Regions from separate parts of the Streptomyces sp. NPDC044704 genome, predicted to be linked through region 3. Evidence: riboswitches for the same ligand, from Rfam matches in the RefSeq annotation. Region 3 holds a riboswitch; each other region holds the start of a gene.
The links. Region 3 has a riboswitch for cobalamin ahead of metE (5-methyltetrahydropteroyltriglutamate--homocysteine S-methyltransferase). Riboswitches for the same ligand answer to the same signal wherever they lie in the genome.
Positions count from the first base shown of each region.

Region 1 (6,162 bases), on a different contig from region 3:
TGTTGGCCACCTCGGCGCCGTGCTCCTGGCGCACCAGGTGCAGGCAGGCGTCGATGCCCGAGGCGGTGCCCGCCCCGGTGATCACCGGGCCCTCGTCCACGTACAGCACGTCGGGGTCGACGAGGGCCTTCGGGTAGCGGCGCGCCAGCGCCGGGGCGTGCATCCAGTGGGTGGTGCAGCGCCGGCCGTCCAGCAGCCCGGCCGCACCGAGCACGAAGGCCCCGCTGCACACGCTGAGCACCCGCGCCCCCCGGTCCACGGCCCGCCGCAGGGCGTCGAGGTACGGCTCGGGGTACTCCCGTACGGGCGCCTGCCGGTCGGCGGGCACACAGATCAGGTCCGCCTCCTCCAGCCGCTCCAGGCCGTGCGCGGGCGCGATGGCGAAGCCGACGTCGGCCATGGTCAGCGGGCCTTCCTCGGCCGCGCACACGGCGAAGTCGTACACCGGCAGCCCCTGCGCGCCGCGGTCGATCCCGAAGACCTCGCAGAAGATCCCGAACTCGAAGGGGGCGACTCCGTCGACGAGGGCCACGGCCACGTTGGTCAGCATGACCCCAGTGTGGCAGTAATTCGTACTTCAGTGACAGTACTGCCACTGTTCGATCATGGCGGATCAGGCGGACAGTGGAGGTATGAGCACCTTCGTGAACTACCTCGTCATCCTGGCCCTCGCCGCCGTCCTGCTCGGGCCCAGCCTGTACGGGACGTGGCGCGACCGCCGGATCGACCGGCAGCTGCGGGCCGTCGAGACCCGGCGGGTCTGGCTGCCGCGCCAGCGGGCGGGCGGTCTGGAACCCACCCCGCGCCGGCGCGGCATCCGGTTCGGCCTCGGACGCCGGGGACGCATGGCCCACTGAGCCCCGGCGCCCGGAAACGCGAGGAGCCGGGACGCGGTCGTTCGCGTTCCGGCTCCCGGCGCACACCTGCGCGGACGGAGGACTAGAAGTCCTCGTCCAGGTCCACCGTGCCCTCGACCGCGACCTGGTAGGCCGACGGACGGCGCTCGAAGAAGTTCGTCAGCTCCTGGACGCCCTGGAGCTCCATGAACGAGAACGGGTTCTGCGAGCCGTACACCGGCGGGAAGCCGAGGCGCACCAGACGCTGGTCCGCGACGCACTCCAGGTACTCGCGCATGGACTCGGTGTTCATGCCCGGCAGGCCGTCGCCGCACAGGTCACGGCCGAACTGCAGCTCCGCCTCCACGGCCTCCTTCAGCATGTCGGTGACCTGCTGCTGGAGCGCGTCGTCGAAGAGCTCCGGCTCCTCCTTGCGGACCGTGTCCACGACCTCGAACGCGAAGTTCATGTGCATGGTCTCGTCGCGGAACACCCAGTTGGTGCCCGTCGCCAGACCGTGCAGCAGACCGCGCGAGCGGAACCAGTACACGTACGCGAAGGCGCCGTAGAAGAACAGGCCCTCGATGCACGCCGCGAAGCAGATCAGGTTCAGCAGGAAGCGACGGCGGTCGGCCTGCGTCTCCAGCCGGTCGATCTTCTCGACCGAGTCCATCCACTTGAAGCAGAACTGAGCCTTCTCGCGGATCGACGGGATCTCCTCGACCGCGTCGAACGCGGCCGCACGGTCGTCCGGGTCGGGCAGGTAGGTGTCCAGCAGCGTCAGGTAGAACTGGACGTGCACGGCCTCCTCGAACAGCTGGCGCGACAGGTACAGGCGCGCCTCCGGGGAGTTGATGTGCTTGTACAGCGTCAGGACCAGGTTGTTCGACACGATCGAGTCGCCCGTCGCGAAGAACGCGACCAGCCGGCCGATCATGTGCTGCTCACCGGGCGTCAGCTTCGCGAGGTCCGCGACGTCCGAGTGGAGGTCGACCTCCTCGACGGTCCAGGTGTTCTTGATCGCGTCCCGGTACCGCTCGTAGAAGTCCGGGTAGCGCATCGGGCGCAGCGTGAGCTCGAAGCCCGGGTCCAGGAGGTTCTTGTTGTCGTTGGAGCTCATTACTGGCAGGCCTCGCACGATTCGGGGTTCTCAAGGGAGCAGGCGAGCGCCTCCGCGTCGGCCACCGCCTGCGGGAGCGCCGCCGGGGCGGCGGCCTGCGCCGCGCGGGCGATCTTCGTCGCCGGGCGCGAGCGCAGGTAGTACGTGGTCTTCAGGCCCTGCTTCCAGGCGTACGAGTACATCGAGCTGAGCTTGCCGATGGTCGGCGTCTCCAGGAACAGGTTCAGCGACTGGGACTGGTCGAGGAACGGCGTACGGGCCGCCGCCATGTCGATCAGGCCGCGCTGCGGGATCTCCCACGCCGTGCGGTACAGCTCGCGCACCTCGGCCGGGATCCAGCCGAAGCCCTGCACGGAACCGCTGGACTCGCGCAGCGCCTCGCGGGTCTGCGCGTCCCACACGCCGAGCTGCTTCAGCTCCTCCACCAGGTACGCGTTGACCTGGAGGAACTCACCGCTGAGGGTCTCGCGCTTGAAGAGGTTGGAGACCTGCGGCTCGATGCACTCGTAGACGCCCGCGATCGAGGCGATCGTCGCCGTCGGCGCGATGGCCAGGAGCAGGGAGTTGCGCATGCCGGTCTTCGCGACGCGGGCGCGCAGGGCGTCCCAGCGCTCCGGCCAGTTCAGCTCGACGCCGTAGTGGTCCGGGTGCAGGACACCGCGGGCGGTACGGGTCTTGTCCCAGGCCGGCAGCGGACCGCTGCGCTCGGCGAGGTCGCAGGAGGCCTCGTACGCGGCCAGCATGATCCGCTCGGAGAGCTTCGTGGACAGCGCCCGCGCCTCGGGGGAGTCGAAGGGCATCTTCAGCTTGAAGAAGACGTCCTGCAGACCCATCGCGCCCAGGCCGACCGGACGCCAGCGGGCGTTGGAACGCCCGGCCTGCTCGGTCGGGTAGAAGTTGATGTCCACCACGCGGTCGAGGAAGGTCACGGCCGTACGGACGGTCTCGTCCAGCCGCTCCCAGTCGATGTCCCCGTCCACGACGAAGGCACCCATGTTGACCGAGCCGAGGTTGCAGACGGCCGTCTCGCCGTCGTCGGTGACCTCGATGATCTCGGTGCACAGGTTGGAGGAGTGGACGACCGAGCCCGGCTCGGCGGTCTGGTTCGCCGTGCGGTTGGAGGCGTCCTTGAAGGTCATCCAGCCCTGGCCGGTCTGCGCGAGGGTGCGCATCATCCGGCCGTACAGGTCACGCGCGGGCATGGTCTTGCGGGCCAGGCCGTCCGCCTCGGCCTTGCGGTAGGCGGCGTCGAACTCGTCGCCCCACAGGTCCACGAGCTCGGGGACGTCGGCCGGGGAGAACAGCGACCACTGCCCGTCGGAGTTCACGCGCCGCATGAACTCGTCCGGCACCCAGTGGGCGAGGTTCAGGTTGTGCGTACGGCGCTGGTCCTCACCGGTGTTGTCGCGGAGCTCCAGGAACTCCTCGATGTCCGCGTGCCAGGTCTCCAGGTAGACGGCGGCGGCACCCTTGCGGCGGCCGCCCTGGTTGACCGCGGCGACGGAGGCGTCGAGGGTCTTCAGGAACGGGACGATGCCGTTGGAGTGGCCGTTGGTGCCGCGGATCAGGGAACCCCGGGCGCGGATGCGGGAGTACGAGAGGCCGATGCCGCCGGCGTGCTTGGACAGGCGCGCGACCTGGTGGTAGCGGTCGTAGATCGAGTCCAGCTCGTCCAGCGGGGAGTCCAGCAGGTAGCAGGAGGACATCTGCGGGTGCCGGGTACCGGAGTTGAAGAGCGTGGGGGACGACGGCAGGTAGTCGAGGCGGCTCATCAGCCGGTAGAGCGAGGCCACTTCCTCGACGGCCTGGACGGTGTCGTTCTCGGCCAGGCCGCAGGCCACCCGCAGCATGAAGTACTGCGGGGTCTCGATGACCTGACGGGTGATCGGGTGGCGCAGCAGGTAGCGGCTGTGCAGGGTGCGCAGGCCGAAGAACCCGAAGCGGTCGTCGGCGCCCTCGGCGAGGGTGTGCTCGACCAGCGCGTCCAGGCGGGCCGCGTGGGTCGTGACGAACTCGGCCGTGCGGTCGGCGATGAGCCCCTCGCGGTGGCCGACGGCGACGGACGCCGAGAAGGACGTGGAGCCCTGGCCCGCGGCCTCGTCGCGGACGGCCAGCGTCAGCAGCCGGGCGGCGAGGCGGGAGTACGCCGGGTCCTCGGAGATCAGACCGGCCGCGGCCTCGGTGGCCAGCCCGCGCAGTTCGGCCTCGTCGGCGACGGAGCTGCGGCCGCGCAGGGCGGCGGCGGCGACCCGGCCGGGGTCGGTGTCGGGGAGGTCGGCCGTAAGCTCGGTGAGGGTACGCAGCAGTGCGGTCCCCGGGCCCTCGGGCGTGAGCGCAGCCTCGGTGTCGGACTGGGCGGACTCGGCGCGCGGTGCGGCAGGCGCGATGGTCACGGGGGGAGCTCTCCCTCGCTCGGCCCGGTCTTCGACGGGGCGGGGCGAGCGGGCGCACGCGGGAAGCCCACGGACCGGCCCGGACAGGGCAGGCGGTACGTGCGCCGCGTGGCGTCCACCGGCCCAACCGCGAGGCCCGGACGTATCGGCACCCGGTTCGGTTGAGCCGGGCGCGCTGTCGGCAGGTCCTCGGACTTCCGGACGCACCAATGGGTGCACTTCATACCGTTGCGGGACAGTTCCGGATTCGCACCGGATTCCCCTGCGACGACAGCAGCCATGAGCATACATGTGGGGGCGGCCCGTTGCGGTAGCCCCCACATGTTGTGTCGGCGTGGCTACTGCTCGGGTGCGTACAGCTCCAGGGCGTAGGTGAGCAGGGGCACCGAGGGGACCGGGGACCAGTCCCGTTCCGGGGTGCGCACGAAGCCCAGGCGCTCGTAGATCCGGTGCGCGGCGGGGCTGCCCGGCTGGGTGGAGAGCACCAGCCGGGACACTCCCGGCAGGGCCCTGGCGCGGTCGGCGCAGGCCCGTACGAGTGCTTCGCCGGCGCCCTTGCCCCGGCCGGCGGCGGCCACGGCGAGCATCCGGAACTCGGCCTCGCCGGGGCCCGCGATGTCGGCGAGGGGGCTGCCCGGAGGGGCGAACGTCACACCGCCCAGCAGGCGTCCGTCCAGTACGGCGACGAGCACCTCGCCGGATCCGGCCCGGCCCGCGACGTCCCGCAGCGTCCGCTCGTACGTGTCGTCGGTGTTGGCGTCGAGGAGCCCGTCCTCCAGGTAGGCCCGCGCGGTGATCCCGCCCAGCTCTTCGTATTCGGCGGGCTGCGCCGCCCTGATCACGATGTCCATGCGTCGAGTGTGCGCGACGGCCGCGGGCGGACGCCCGGATCCCGGCGGTCCGGTGCCGGGCACGCGCGAGGGCCCCGCCGGACGAGGCCGGCGGGGCCCTCGCGCGTGCCGCTCAGCAGCAGCGGAAGCCCTCCCGGGGATCCGCCTCGCGGGCGTCGGTGCGGGCCCGCTCGAAGGCGCGCCGGGTCATGACCTCGGCGTGCGGGTCGTGGGCGCGGGCGTGGGCCACGTAGCGGTCGTACGCGGCCTCGCCGGAGAACTCCCGTACGTAGAACCGGGCCTTCGACAGCGCGCCCCGGACCCCGCTCACCGCGCGCGCGGCGCTCGTGCCGCTCATGCGACGGGGGTCTTCGCCCGGCCGCCGCCCGCGTCGAGGCCGGCCGCCGCGAGCTCGGCCTTCTCCTCGGGCGTGGCGATCAGCCCGGCCGGGGCTACGATCTTCGACTCGGTCCACGGGACCTCGGACAGGCGCACCGTCTCGGGGTGGGCGATGGCCTTGAAGCAGGTCCGGGCCGCGTCCACCAGCACGATGACGATCAGGACCGCGAACAGCACCGACAGCACCCCGTCGACCGTGGCGTTGGTGACGACGGTGTGCATGTCGCCCATGGTCTTGGCGGGCGGCAGGACCTTGTCGGCGTCGATGCCCGCCTGGTACTTGTCGCGCTGGGCGAAGAAGCCGACCTTCACGTCCTCGGAGAAGATCTTCTGGTAGCTGGCGGTGAGGGTGACGGCCACGTCCCACGCCAGCGGAACCCCGGTGACCCAGGCCCACTTGAGCCGGCCCGACTTCACGAGCAGCGTCGTGCAGACCGCCAGGGCCACTGCCGCGAGCAGCTGGTTCGCGATGCCGAACAGCGGGAACAGCTGGTTGATGCCGCCCAGCGGGTCCTTGACGCCGACCCACAGGAAGTAGCCCCAGCCGCCGACCACTATGGCGCTCGCCAGCCACACGCCCGGCT
Region 1 covers NZ_JBWKGY010000003.1:86,749-92,910, reverse strand. The annotation lists gene AC07B0_RS07895 (helix-turn-helix domain-containing protein) at 1-550, opposite strand, end outside; gene AC07B0_RS07890 (hypothetical protein) at 633-857, shown strand; gene AC07B0_RS07885 (ribonucleotide-diphosphate reductase subunit beta) at 940-1,956, opposite strand; gene AC07B0_RS07880 (ribonucleoside-diphosphate reductase subunit alpha) at 1,956-4,349, opposite strand; cobalamin riboswitch at 4,513-4,646, opposite strand; gene AC07B0_RS07875 (GNAT family N-acetyltransferase) at 4,688-5,200, opposite strand; gene AC07B0_RS07870 (CstA-like transporter-associated (seleno)protein) at 5,313-5,510, opposite strand; gene AC07B0_RS07865 (carbon starvation CstA family protein) at 5,534-6,162, opposite strand, start outside.
Region 1: it holds a riboswitch for cobalamin, as region 3 does, so the genes downstream of both, AC07B0_RS07880 (ribonucleoside-diphosphate reductase subunit alpha) here and metE (5-methyltetrahydropteroyltriglutamate--homocysteine S-methyltransferase) in region 3, are expected to answer to the same signal.

Region 2 (6,162 bases), on a different contig from region 3:
ACGACCTCGCGCGCCGCGAACGACAGGACGTCGGCGACGGCCTGCGCGTGGCCCGCCGCGACCGCGGCCACCGCGTCGAGGGACCAGTGCGCGTCCTCCATCGCCTGGACCAGCGCGCGGGCCTGCTCCTCGACGGCGTCCGCCGAGGTGCGCGTCGCCGCCGACTCGTCCAGGCCCAGCGCCTCGCGCAGGCCGGGCAGGGCCGTCGTACCGCCCCAGATCTGCCGGGCGCGCAGGATCGCGAGGACCAGGTTGACGCGGGCCTCACCGGTGGGCGCGCCGCCGAGGACGTGCAGGCCGTCGCGGATCTGGGCGTCCTTGACCTCGCACAGCCAGCCGTCGACGTGGAGCAGGAAGTCGTCGAAGCCGTCGTCGTCCGGGCGCTCTTCGAGGCCGAGGTCGTGGTCGAGCTTCGCGGCCTGGATCAGGGTCCAGATCTGGGCGCGGATCGCCGGGAGCTTGGAGGGGTCCATCGCCGAGATCTGCGCGTACTCGTCGAGGTGCTGCTCCAGGCGCGCGATGTCGCCGTACGACTCCGCGCGGGCCATCGGCGGCACCAGGTGGTCGACCAGCGTGGCGTGCACGCGCCGCTTGGCCTGCGTGCCCTCGCCCGGGTCGTTGACCAGGAACGGGTAGATGAGCGGGAGGTCACCGAGCGCGGCGTCGGGGGCGCAGGACGCGGACAGGCCGGCGTTCTTGCCCGGCAGCCATTCGAGGTTGCCGTGCTTGCCCAGGTGGATCATCGCGTCGGCGCCGAAGCCGCCGTCCTGCGCACGCGCCTGGATCCAGCGGTACGCCGCCAGGTAGTGGTGCGAGGGCGGCAGGTCCGGGTCGTGGTAGATCGCGATCGGGTTCTCGCCGAAGCCGCGCGGCGGCTGGATGAGGACGAGGAGGTTCCCGCGGCGCAGGGCGGCGAGGACGATGTCGCCCTCCGGGTTCGCGGAACGGTCCACGAACATGTTGCCGGGGGCCTCGCCCCAGTGCTGCTCCACGCTCTCGCGCAGCTCGGCGGGGAGCTCGGCGAACCAGCGCCGGTAGTCGGCGGCCGGGATGCGGACCGGGTTGCGGGCCAGCTGCTCCTCCGTCAGCCAGTCCTGGTCGTGGCCGCCGGCCTCGATCAGCGCGCGGATCAACTCGTCGCCGTCACCCGAGACCAGCCCCGGGATCTCGTCGGCGGGGCCGAAGTCGTAGCCGCCCGCGATCAGGGTGCGCAGCAGCTCGACGGCGCTGGCCGGGGTGTCCAGGCCGACCGCGTTGCCGATGCGGGAGTGCTTCGTCGGGTACGCGGACAGCACGAGCGCGATCTTCTTGTCGCGGCGGTCGATGTGCCGCAGCCGGGCGTGACGCACGGCGATCCCGGCCACGCGGGCGGCCCGCTCGGGGTCCGCGACGTAGGCGGGCAGGCCGTCCTCGTCGATCTCCTTGAAGGAGAACGGGACGGTGATCAGACGGCCGTCGAACTCGGGGACGGCGACCTGCGTCGCGGCGTCGAGGGGGGACAGGCCCTCGTCGTTCTCCTCCCACGTGCCGCGGGAGCCGGTCAGGCACAGGGCCTGGAGGATCGGCACGCCGAGCGAGGCGAGCGCGCCCGCGTCCCAGGACTCGTCGTCGCCGCCCGCGGAGGCGGTGGCCGGGCGGGTGCCGCCCGCCGCGAGGACGGTCGTGACCACCGCGTCGGCGGCGGACAGCGCGGCGATCAGCTCCGGCTCGGGGGTGCGCAGGGAGGAGACGTACAGGGGCAGCACCTGCGCGTCGTGGGCCTCGACGGCCTCGCACAGGGCGTGCACGAACGCGGTGTTGCCGCTCATCTGGTGGGCGCGGTAGTACAGCACCGCGACGAGCGGGCCGGCGGTCCGCCCCGGCGTGCGCTCCAGGGGGCCCCAGGTCGGGGAGGCGGCGGGCGGCTCGAAGCCGTGGCCGGTCAGCAGGACCGTGTCGGAGAGGAACCGGGCCAGCTGGTCGAGGTTGGCGGGGCCGCCGTGCGCGAGGTAGCCGTGGGCTTCGGCGGCGATGCCGATGGGGACGGTCGAGGCCTCCATCAGCTGCGCGTCGGGGGCCTGTTCGCCGGTCAGGACGACCACCGGGCGGGTCTGGCCGGGGGCCAGCAGCAGGTCGAGGCCCTCCTGCCAGGCGCGGAGGCCGCCGAGGAGGCGCACGACGACCAGGTCGACGCCGTCGAGGAGGCCGGGGAGGTCGTCGAGGGGAAGGCGGGAGGGGTTCGCGAACCGGTACGGGACGGGGCCGTCCGCCGTGTTCGACGCGCGGGCGCTGAGCAGATCGGTGTCGGACGTCGACAGCAGCAGGATCATGCGGCGGCAGGCCTTCCTCGGGGTTTCCGCGCCCCGGGCAGTGAGGACAGCGGGAGTTCCTGACTCACCCCACGGGTTGCTCCGCGGGGTTCACAGTGGCGGGACCGCGCCGGAATCGCACCGGGCTTCCTCCCATGTCGCCGTCCTCGGCGACGACGGGCCGAACGGTCCGTCGGAAGGTCATCCTAGGCGGCGGGGTCCCCGGGCGGGAGCGGGGGTGACGTGTCGCTCCGCGGGGGGTGCGGGGGTGGGGGCTGCGGGGGTGTGCGGGGTGTGCGGGTGCGGCGCCGTTGCGGGGGGGGGGGGCCCCCCCCCCCGGGCCCCCCCCCCCGCGGGCGGGGGGGGGGGGGGGGGGGGGGGTGGGGGGGGGGGGGGGGGGGGGGGGGGCGGGGGGGGGGGGGGGGGGGGGGGGGGGGGGGGGGGGGGGGGGGTGTGCGGGTGCGGCGCCGTTGCCGGGGCGCTGCCCCGGACCCCGCGCCTCAAACGCCGGCGGGGCTGGGTTTGGCGGGTCGGGGTGGGCGAGGAGTGTGCGGGCGCCGCGATTTCGGGCCGCCGGGTGCCGGGTGCGGGGTGTGCGGGTGCGGCGCCGTTGCCGGGGCGCTGCCCCGGACCCCGCGCCTCAAACGCCGGCGAGGCTGGGTTTGGCGGGTCGGCGTGGGCGAGGAGTGTGCAGGCGCCGCGATTTCGGGCCGCCGGGGGCCGGCTGGCGGGTGCTGGGTACTGGGGCGCCGCCCCGGACTCCGCGCCTCGTACGCAGGCGGGGCTGGGACGTGGCCGACCGGGCCGGACGTGGGGGTGGTGGGAGTGGGCTGCCGGGTGTCCGGGGGCTGTTCCGGGGACGCTTCCCGGGGGACGGGCGGGTCGGGGGTGGGCGGGATGTGGCTGGTCCGGGGCGTGGGGGTGGTGACGGACACAGGTCGGGGCGGGGAGATCGTGGGTATGCTCGCGGCCATGCCCCAGCCCCCTTCCGCCGCATCGTGGGACGAGCCCGTCATACGGGACCGCGGTGACGCATGCCCCGGCGCGCTGCGCCTGCACGCGGCGGACGACGGCCGGCTGGCGCGGGTCCGGATCCCCGGCGGGCTCCTCACCGCCCGGCAGGCCTCGGTGCTGGCGCTCGCCGCCGACCGGTTCGGGGACGGCCACCTGGAACTCACCTCGCGCGGCAACGTCCAGCTCCGCGGCCTCACCGACGACTGCGGAGCCGGGCTGGCGAAGCTGCTGGAGGCGGCCGGACTGCTGCCCGCGCCGAGCCACGAGCGGGTGCGGAACATCGTCGCCACCCCGCTGTCCGGGATCTCAGGGATCCCGGCCCTCTCGGTCGACCCCGGCACGTACGCGACCTGCGGAGACCCCGGCGCACCCTCGGGCCCCGGCGTCTCCGCCCCCTTGACGACTTCCGACGCTCCGGGCGTTTCCGGTGTCCCTGGGACCGCCGGTGCTCTGGGCGTTTCCGGTGTCCCTGGGACCTCCGATGCTCCCAGCGTCTCCGGTGCCCCCGGGCGCTCTGCGACCCCCGGGCTCTCCGGGACCCCCGGGCTCTCCGGGACCCCCGGGCTCTCCGGGAGTGCCGGGACCTCCGGGACCTCCGGGCGCTCTGCGACCCCCCGGCTCTCCGGGACCTCCGGGCTCTCCGGGACCTCCGGGCTCCCCGCGCCCCCCGGAACTTCCGGGCCCCCCGAAAGTGCCGGGTCTTTCGGGCCCCACGGGCTCTCTGGGACCTCCGGGTCTTCCCTGGCCCCTGTGCCTGCCGGTGCCCCTGTGCCTTCCGGGGCCAGTGAGCCTTCCGAGACCATCGTGCCTTCCGGGACCCCTGGGCCTTCCGGGACCCCCAACACCCCCAGCGCATCCGGCAAGTCGGGTGGGGGTGGTGGGGTGCGGGCCGATGTGGTGCCGTGGGTTCGGGAGCTGGATCGGTTGTTGTGCGGGAGCAGCCGGGTGGTGGGGTTGTCCGGGCGGTTCCTGTTCGCTCTTGACGACGGGCGGGGGGACGTCGCCGCGCTCGATCCCGACGTGACCGTCCTCGCGCTGCCCGCGGGCCGGGCTCTGGTCCGGTTCGGGGCGGCCGCCGATGCCGTCGAGGTCGCCGCGCCGGACGCGCCCCGCGCCGCGTTGCTCGCCGCCGAACACTTCCTGGACGCCGTCGACTCCGCCGGCACCCGCGCCTGGCGGGTGGCCGAGCTGCCCGCCGAACACCGGCCGGCCGCCGCCGCGTTCGCCGTCCGCCTGCGAGCCGCCGGGCTCCCGGCGGCGCACGTGCCCGCGGTGGACTGGCCGTACGCCCCGCCGCCCCGTCCCTGGGGCTCCGGCACGGGCGACCAGACACCCCTGTGCGTGCTGCCGCCGCTGGGCCGGCTGAGCTCCGAGCAGTGGCGGGTCCTCGTCGAGGTCGCCGACCGGGGCGACGGACAGCTGCGGATCACCCCCTGGCGGACCGTCGTCCTGCCCCGGGCGAGCACCCGCAGGCCCGTCAACGGCGCCGCCCGCATCGAGGCCGCCGGACTGGTCCTCGGCCCCGGCGGCCCCTGGGAGTCCGTCACCGCCTGTACGGGGCGGCCCGGTTGCGCCAAGTCGCTGGCCGACGTACGCGCCGACGCGCGCGCCGTCGCGACCGCGTCGGCCGGCGCCCTCCCCGTCCACTGGTCCGGCTGCGAACGCCGGTGCGGGCACCCCCGCGGCGCCCTCTGGGTGGACCTCGTCGCCACCGGACCCGACCGGTACGAGCTCTCCGCGCCGGGGCGGCCCCCCGCCCCCGTCCCCCTCTCCGATCTGGCGTCCGCCCTCAAGACCGCACGAACCGCACGCGGCGTCCACCGCACCGGTACCAGCACTTCCCCCTCAGAACCGCAGTGATGAAGACAGTGAAGAAATGAGCGAGTACACCGTGTTCGAGTACGAGAAGGACGGCGCGGCCATCTACCGCCAGTCCTTTGCCACGATCCGCGCCGAGGCGGACCTCTCCGGGCTGCCCGCCTCGGTCGCCCAGGTCGCGGTGCGCATGATTCACGCCTGCGGCATGACCGACCTCCCCCAGGACCTCGGCTACACCCCCGAGGTGGTCCTGCGGGCCCGCGCCGCGCTGGAGGCCGGCGCGCCGATCCTGTGCGACGTGCAGATGGTCGCCAGCGGCGTCACCCGCAAGCGGCTGCCCGCCGACAACGAGGTGATCTGCACCCTCTCCGACCCGGCCGTGCCGGAACTCGCCGCGAAGATGGGCACCACCCGCAGCGCCGCCGCGCTCGAAGTGTGGCGTGACCGGGGCCTGTTGGAGGGCTCGGTGATCGCCGTCGGCAACGCGCCGACCGCCCTGTTCCGGCTGCTGGAGATGATCGAGGAGGGGGCTCCGCGCCCCGCCGCCGTCATCGGCGTGCCCGTCGGTTTCATCGGCGCCGCCGAGTCCAAGGACGCCCTCGCCGCGCACCCCTCGGGCCTCGACCACCTGATCGTGCGGGGCCGGCGGGGCGGCAGCGCCATCGCGGCCGCCGCCGTCAACGCGATCGCGAGCGTGGCCGAATGAGCGCCGGACGTCTGTACGGCGTCGGGCTCGGCCCCGGCGACCCCTCCCTGATGACCCTGCGGGCCGTCGAGGTGATCGCCGAGGCCGACGTGATCGCCTACCACAGCGCCCGCCACGGCCGTTCCATCGCCCGCTCGATCGCCGCGAAGCACCTGCGTGACGACCACGTCGAGGAGCCGCTGGTCTACCCGGTCACCACCGAGACCACCGACCACCCCGGCGGCTACCAGGGCGCGATGGAGGAGTTCTACGAGGTCTCCGCCGCCCGCCTCGCCGCGCACCTCGACGCCGGCCGCACCGTCGCCGTGCTCGCGGAGGGCGACCCGCTCTTCTACG
Region 2 covers NZ_JBWKGY010000025.1:40,734-46,895, forward strand. The annotation lists gene cobN (cobaltochelatase subunit CobN) at 1-2,309, opposite strand, end outside; cobalamin riboswitch at 2,350-2,476, opposite strand; partial or broken gene AC07B0_RS35945 (cobalamin biosynthesis protein CobG) at 3,249-3,629, shown strand; gene AC07B0_RS35950 (precorrin-3B synthase) at 4,248-5,162, shown strand; gene AC07B0_RS35955 (precorrin-8X methylmutase) at 5,179-5,826, shown strand; gene AC07B0_RS35960 (precorrin-2 C(20)-methyltransferase) at 5,823-6,162, shown strand, end outside.
Region 2: it holds a riboswitch for cobalamin, as region 3 does, so the genes downstream of both, cobN (cobaltochelatase subunit CobN) here and metE (5-methyltetrahydropteroyltriglutamate--homocysteine S-methyltransferase) in region 3, are expected to answer to the same signal.

Region 3 (6,162 bases):
GATGCGCGGGGAGTGGATGTCCCAGACGCCGGGTCCGACCTCGCGGGGGTAGCCGGCGGTGGCGAGTTCGCCGGCGACCTGCATGTGGGAGCGGGCCGCCTCCAGGCTGATGACGTCGGCGTCGAGGTCGTCGATGGCCTGGAGGACGTCGCCGAACTCGGCGTAGCACATGTGCGTGTGGATCTGGGTGTAGGGACGGACGCCGCTGGTGGTGAGGCGGAAGGACTCGGTGGCCCAGGCGAGGTAGTCGGCGTGGCCGTCGGCCCGCAGCGGCAGGGTTTCGCGCAGGGCGGGCTCGTCGACCTGGATGACGGAGGTCCCGGCCGCTTCGAGGTCGGCCACTTCGTCGCGCAGGGCCAGTCCGACCTGGCGGGCGGTCTCGCCGAGCGGCTGGTCGTCGCGGACGAAGGACCAGGCGAGCATGGTGACGGGGCCGGTGAGCATGCCCTTGACGGGCTTGGCGGTCTGCTGCTGGGCGTACGCCGTCCAGCGGACGGTCATCGGTTCGGGGCGGGAGATGTCCCCGGCGAGGACCGGCGGGCGCACGTAGCGGGTGCCGTAGGACTGCACCCAGCCGTGCTGGGTGGCGAGGTAGCCGGTGAGCCGTTCCGCGAAGTACTGGACCATGTCGTTGCGTTCGGGCTCGCCGTGCACCAGGACGTCGATGCCCGTCTTCTCCTGGAAGGCGATGACCTCGCGGATCTCTGCCTTGATGCGCTCCTCGTACCCGGCGGTGTCGACGCGTCCGGCGCGCAGGTCGGCGCGGGCCACGCGCAGTTCGTCGGTCTGCGGGAAGGATCCGATGGTGGTGGTGGGCAGCAGCGGCAGGCGCAGGTGGGCGTGCTGGGCGGCGGCGCGTTCGGCGTAGGGCTGGGCCCGGCGGCCGTCGGCGTCGGTGATCGCGGCGGTGCGGGCGCGGACGGCCGGGTCGTGGGTGATCGGGGAGGTGGCCCGGGAGGCGAGGTCGGCCTGGTTGGCGGCGAGTTCGGCGGTGATCGCTCCGGGGCCCTGGGCGAGGCCGCGGGCGAGGGTGGTGATCTCGGTGGTCTTCTGGCGGGCGAAGGCGAGCCAGCGCCGGATCTGCGGGTCGATGTCGCGTTCGGCGGTGGCGTCGAGCGGGACGTGGAGCAGGGAGCAGGACGCGGCGACGTCGACGGAGCCGGCGAGGCCGAGGAGGGTGCCGAGGGTGGCCAGCGACTTCTTGTGGTCGTTGATCCAGATGTTGCGGCCGTTGACGACGCCCGCGACCAGGCGCTTGCCGGGCAGGCCGCCGACGGCGGCGAGGTCGCGGAGGTTGGCGTCGGCGGCGTCGGTGAAGTCGAGGGCGAGGCCCTCGACGGGCGCCTTCGCCAGGACGGGCAGGGCGTCGCCGAGCCGGTCGAAGTAGGTGGCGACGAGGAGCTTGGGGCGTTCGGTGAGCGCGCCGAGCTCCCGGTAGGTGCGGGCGGCGGCGTTCAGTTCGGCGGGGGTGCGGTCCTGGACCAGGGCGGGTTCGTCGAGCTGGACCCATGCGGCGCCGGCCGCCTTGAGGTCGGCCAGTACCCGGGCGTAGACGGGCAGCAGCCGGTCCAGGAGGGTGAGCGGTTCGAAGTCGTCGGCCACGCCGGGGGCGGGCTTGGCGAGCAGCAGGTAGGTGACCGGGCCGACCAGGACCGGGCGGGCGGTGTGGCCGAGGGCGAGGGCTTCGCGGAGCGCGGCGACCTGCTGGGCGGAGTCGGCCGTGAAGACGGTGTCGGGGCCGAGTTCGGGGACCAGGTAGTGGTAGTTGGTGTCGAACCACTTGGTCATCTCCAGCGGGGCCACGTCCTGCGTGCCGCGCGCCATCGCGAAGTACCCGTCGAGGGCGTCGGTTTCGACGGCCGCCCGGTGGCGGGCGGGGATCGCGCCGACCATGACCGTGGTGTCCAGGACGTGGTCGTAGTACGAGAAGTCGCCGGTCGGAACCTCGGTGATGCCGGCGTCGGCCAGCTGGGCCCAGTTGGTGCGGCGCAGGTCGCGGGCGGTCTCCCGGAGGGCGTCGGCGCTGACGCGGCCCTTCCAGTAGCCCTCGACGGCCTTCTTCAGTTCGCGGTTGCGGCCCTGGCGGGGGTAGCCGTACACGGTGGCCCGTACTGCCGCGGCTGCGGATTCGGTGGTCACGGAACTCTCCTTCGCGAGCGTGTCTCCATGGACCCGGTGGCGGTCCGAGGGTGCGAAGGGGTGCCGGAACGGGCGGACCGCCGGGACCGCGTACGACGGGGTACGCGACGGGGAGGATCCGCCTGAGGTGCACGCCGACCCGCCCACGAGGTCACCGGGAAACCGTGCGCGGTCGTTCGCGCACGGGCAACGGGCAGGTCTTCGGACTCGCGGGCGCGCCTGCCGGTCTCCCGGCGGGCACCTACTGGCCGTCGCTTCCCAGGACCGGTTCCGGTCCCAGTGCGTATGACGGCGGTCGTTCCCGCTCACCGCTGCGGGGCAGTCCCGGATTCCCACCGGGTTCCCTCTTACGACGCATCCCGTCTGGCGGACGGGGCGAACCAGCTGCGGACGCCAGCGTAGGCGGACCCGGTCGAGAACCGGTCCAACCGTCCACATGCCGGACGGGGAAATGAGATGCGGCGCGGGTGCGGCGACACCACTCGCCGTACCCGCGCCGCACTCCCGCGTCCCCGGCGCACCCTCTGCCCGGGGGACGTGCCGGGGCCCCTCAGCCCCGGCCGTAGGTGTGGAACCCGCGGCCGCTCTTGCGGCCCAGCAGCCCGGCCTGCACCATCCGCTGGAGCAGTGGGGGCGGGGCGTACAGGGGTTCCTTGAACTCCTCGTAGAGCGAGTCGGCGATGGCCGCGACGGTGTCCAGGCCGATGAGGTCGGCGAGTTTGAGCGGTCCCATCGGGTGGGCGCAGCCGAGTTCCATGCCGGCGTCGACGTCGGCCGGGCTCGCGTACCCGGATTCGGCCATCCGGATGGCCGAGAGGAGGTAGGGGACCAGGAGGGCGTTGACGACGAAGCCGGCCCGGTCCTGGGAGCGGACGGTGGTCTTGCCGAGGGTGTCGCGGGCGAAGTCCTCGACGCGGGTGAGGGTGTCCTGCGAGGTGTGGAGGGAGGTCACGACCTCCACGAGGGGCAGGACGGGTACCGGGTTGAAGAAGTGCAGGCCGACCACCCGGTCGGCGCGGCCGGTGGCCATCCCCAGCCGCATGACGGGGATCGCGGAGGTGTTGGTGGCGAGGATCGCCCCGGGGTCCTCGACGGTCTTGTCGAGGCGGGTGAACACCTCGGTCTTGGCCTCGGGGTTCTCGGTGACCGCTTCGATGACGAGCTGCCGGTCGGCGAGGTCCTCCAGGTCTCCGGTGAAGACGAGCCGGGCGAGGGCGTCCTCGGCGGAGATCCGGTCGAGCTTGCCCCGCTGGACGGCGCGTTCCAGGGAGACGGCGACGCGTTCGCGGGCGGCCCGGGCCGCGGCGGCGTCCGCTTCGGCGACGACGGTGTCGAGTCCGGCGCGGGCGCACACCTCGGCGATGCCGGCGCCCATCTGGCCGCCGCCGACGACTCCGACGCGCCGGATGCCGGCCGGCCGTGCGGGGGCGCTCACGCGGTCACCCCCGCGGTGACGTGGCGGACCAGGTGGCGCGTGTAGGCCTCGGGGGTGAAGAAGGCGGGCAGCCGCACCGACAGTGCGGTGTCCACGAAGACCTCCCTGGCTTCGAGGGCGCGGGCCCGCGGGTCCTCGGCCTCCAGGGCGGCGCATTCGGCGTCCAGGAGGTCGGTCACGGTGGCCCGGTCCACGCGTTCGTGGCGGATCCACTGCCAGATCTGGACGCGGGCGATCTCGGCGGTGGCGGCGTCCTCCATCAGCCCGCCCAGGGCGACGGCTCCGCTGCCGCGCAGCCAGGCGTCGAAGTAGCGCAGGCACACGGCGATGTTGGAGCGGACGCCCTCGTGGGTGGGCGGGGCGGCGGTCCTGCGGACGGACAGCAGGTCGGCGGCGGTGACCTCGACGTCCTCGCGGGTGCGCTCACGCTGGTCCGGCCGGTCCCCGAGGACGCCGTCGAAGACCTGGCGGCAGACGGGGACGAGGCCGGGGTGGGCGACCCAGGAGCCGTCGAAGCCGTCCTCGGCCTCCCGCTCCTTGTCGAGCCGGACCTTGGCGAGGGCGGCGTCGTCGGCTCCGGGGTCCCGGCCGGGGACGTGGGCGGCCATGCCGCCGATCGCGTGGGCGCCGCGCTTGTGGCAGGTGCGGACGAGGAGTTCGGTGTAGGCGCGCAGGAACGGGGCGGTCATGGTGACCTTGGCGCGGTCGGGCAGCTGGAAGTCGGTGCGGTGGCCGAAGGTCTTGATGAGGCTGAACAGGTAGTCCCAGCGGCCCGCGTTGAGGCCGGCGCTGTGCTCGCGCAGCTCGTGGAGGATCTCCTCCATCTCGAAGGCGGCGGTGATCGTCTCGATGAGGACGGTGGCCCGGACGGTGCCGCGCGGGATGCCCAACAGCTCCTGGGCGAAGCAGAAGATGTCGTTCCAGAGGCGGGCCTCGTACCGGTTCTCCAGCTTGGGGAGGTAGAAGTACGGGCCGTGTCCGGCGTCGATCTGCCGCTGGGCGCAGTGGAAGAAGTACAGGCCGAAGTCGACGAGGGAGGCGGGGACGGGGCGGCCGTCGATCTCCAGGTGCTCCTCCGTCAGGTGCCAGCCGCGCGGGCGGACCATGATGGTGGCGAGGTCGTCGCCGAGGCGGTACTCCTTGCCCTCGGGGGTGGTGAAGTCGATGCGGCGTTCGATGGCGTCGAGCAGGTTGAGCTGACCGCCGATGACGTTGTCCCAGGTCGGGGCGGTGGCGTCCTCGAAGTCGGCCATCCATACGCGGGCGCCGGAGTTCAGGGCGTTGACCGCCATGCGGCGCTCCGGGGGGCCGGTGATCTCGACCCTGCGGTCGGTGAGGCCGGGTGCGGGCGGCGCGACCCGCCAGTGGGGGTCGTCGCGGACGGCGCGGGTGGCGAGCGGGAAGTCGAGCGGGGTGCCGCCGGCGAGGTGGCCCGAGCGTCGGCGGCGTTCCCTGAGGATCTCCAGGCGGCGGGCCGCGAAGGCGTGGTCGAGCCGGCCGATGAACTCCAGGGCCGCGGGGGTCAGGATCTCCTCGTGGCGCTCACCCGGTGCACCGAGGACCTGGACGCTGCTGGTCAGGGGCGGGAGGGGCATGCGGTTCTCCTCAGCGGGGCGGTGGGTGCCCGGGGGGAGGTCCCCCGGGCACCCGTCGGGAGCGGCCGGCCGGGCCGGCGACGCGGGTGGGGCAGGTGGCTCGGGTGGGGCAGGTGGGCTGGGTAGGTCGGGTGGGCCGGGTGGGCTCAGTGGAACTGCTCTTCCTCGGTGGAGCCGGAGAGCGCCGTGGTGGAGGAGGCCGGGTTGACGGCGGTGGAGACCAGGTCGAAGTAGCCGGTGCCGACCTCGCGCTGGTGCCTGACGGCCGTGAAGCCCTGCGCCTGCGCGGCGAACTCCCGCTCCTGGAGGTCGACGTACGCGGTCATGCCGTGCTCGGCGTAACCGCGGGCCAGGTCGAACATGCCGTGGTTGAGGGAGTGGAAGCCCGCGAGGGTGATGAACTGGAAGCGGTAGCCCATGGCGCCGAGCTCGCGCTGGAACTTGGCGATCTGGTCGTCGTCCAGGGCCGCCTTCCAGTTGAAGGAGGGCGAGCAGTTGTAGGCGAGCATCTGGTCCGGGTACCGCGCGTGGATCGCCTCGGCGAACTCGCGGGCCTGGGCGAGGTCCGGGGTGCCGGTCTCGACCCAGATCAGGTCCGCGTACGGGGCGTAGGCCAGGCCGCGGGCGATGACCGGGGCCATGCCGTTCTGGACGCGGTAGAAGCCCTCGGCGGTGCGCTCCCCCGTCACGAACTGCGCGTCGCGCTCGTCGACGTCGCTCGTCAGCAGGTTCGCGGCGAGGGCGTCCGTACGGGCGATGATCACGGTCGGGGTGTCGGCGATGTCGGCCGCGAGGCGGGCCGCGTTCAGGGTGCGGATGTGCTGCGAGGTGGGGACGAGGACCTTGCCGCCGAGGTGGCCGCACTTCTTCTCGGAGGCCAGCTGGTCCTCGTAGTGGATGCCGGCGGCGCCGGCGGCGATCATCGCCTTGGTCAGCTCGAAGGCGTTGAGCGGGCCGCCGAAGCCGGCCTCGGCGTCGGCGACGATCGGGGCG
Region 3 covers NZ_JBWKGY010000022.1:87,554-93,715, forward strand. The annotation lists gene metE (5-methyltetrahydropteroyltriglutamate--homocysteine S-methyltransferase) at 1-2,139, opposite strand, end outside; cobalamin riboswitch at 2,315-2,539, opposite strand; gene AC07B0_RS34690 (3-hydroxybutyryl-CoA dehydrogenase) at 2,690-3,574, opposite strand; gene aceB (malate synthase A) at 3,571-5,169, opposite strand; gene aceA (isocitrate lyase) at 5,316-6,162, opposite strand, start outside.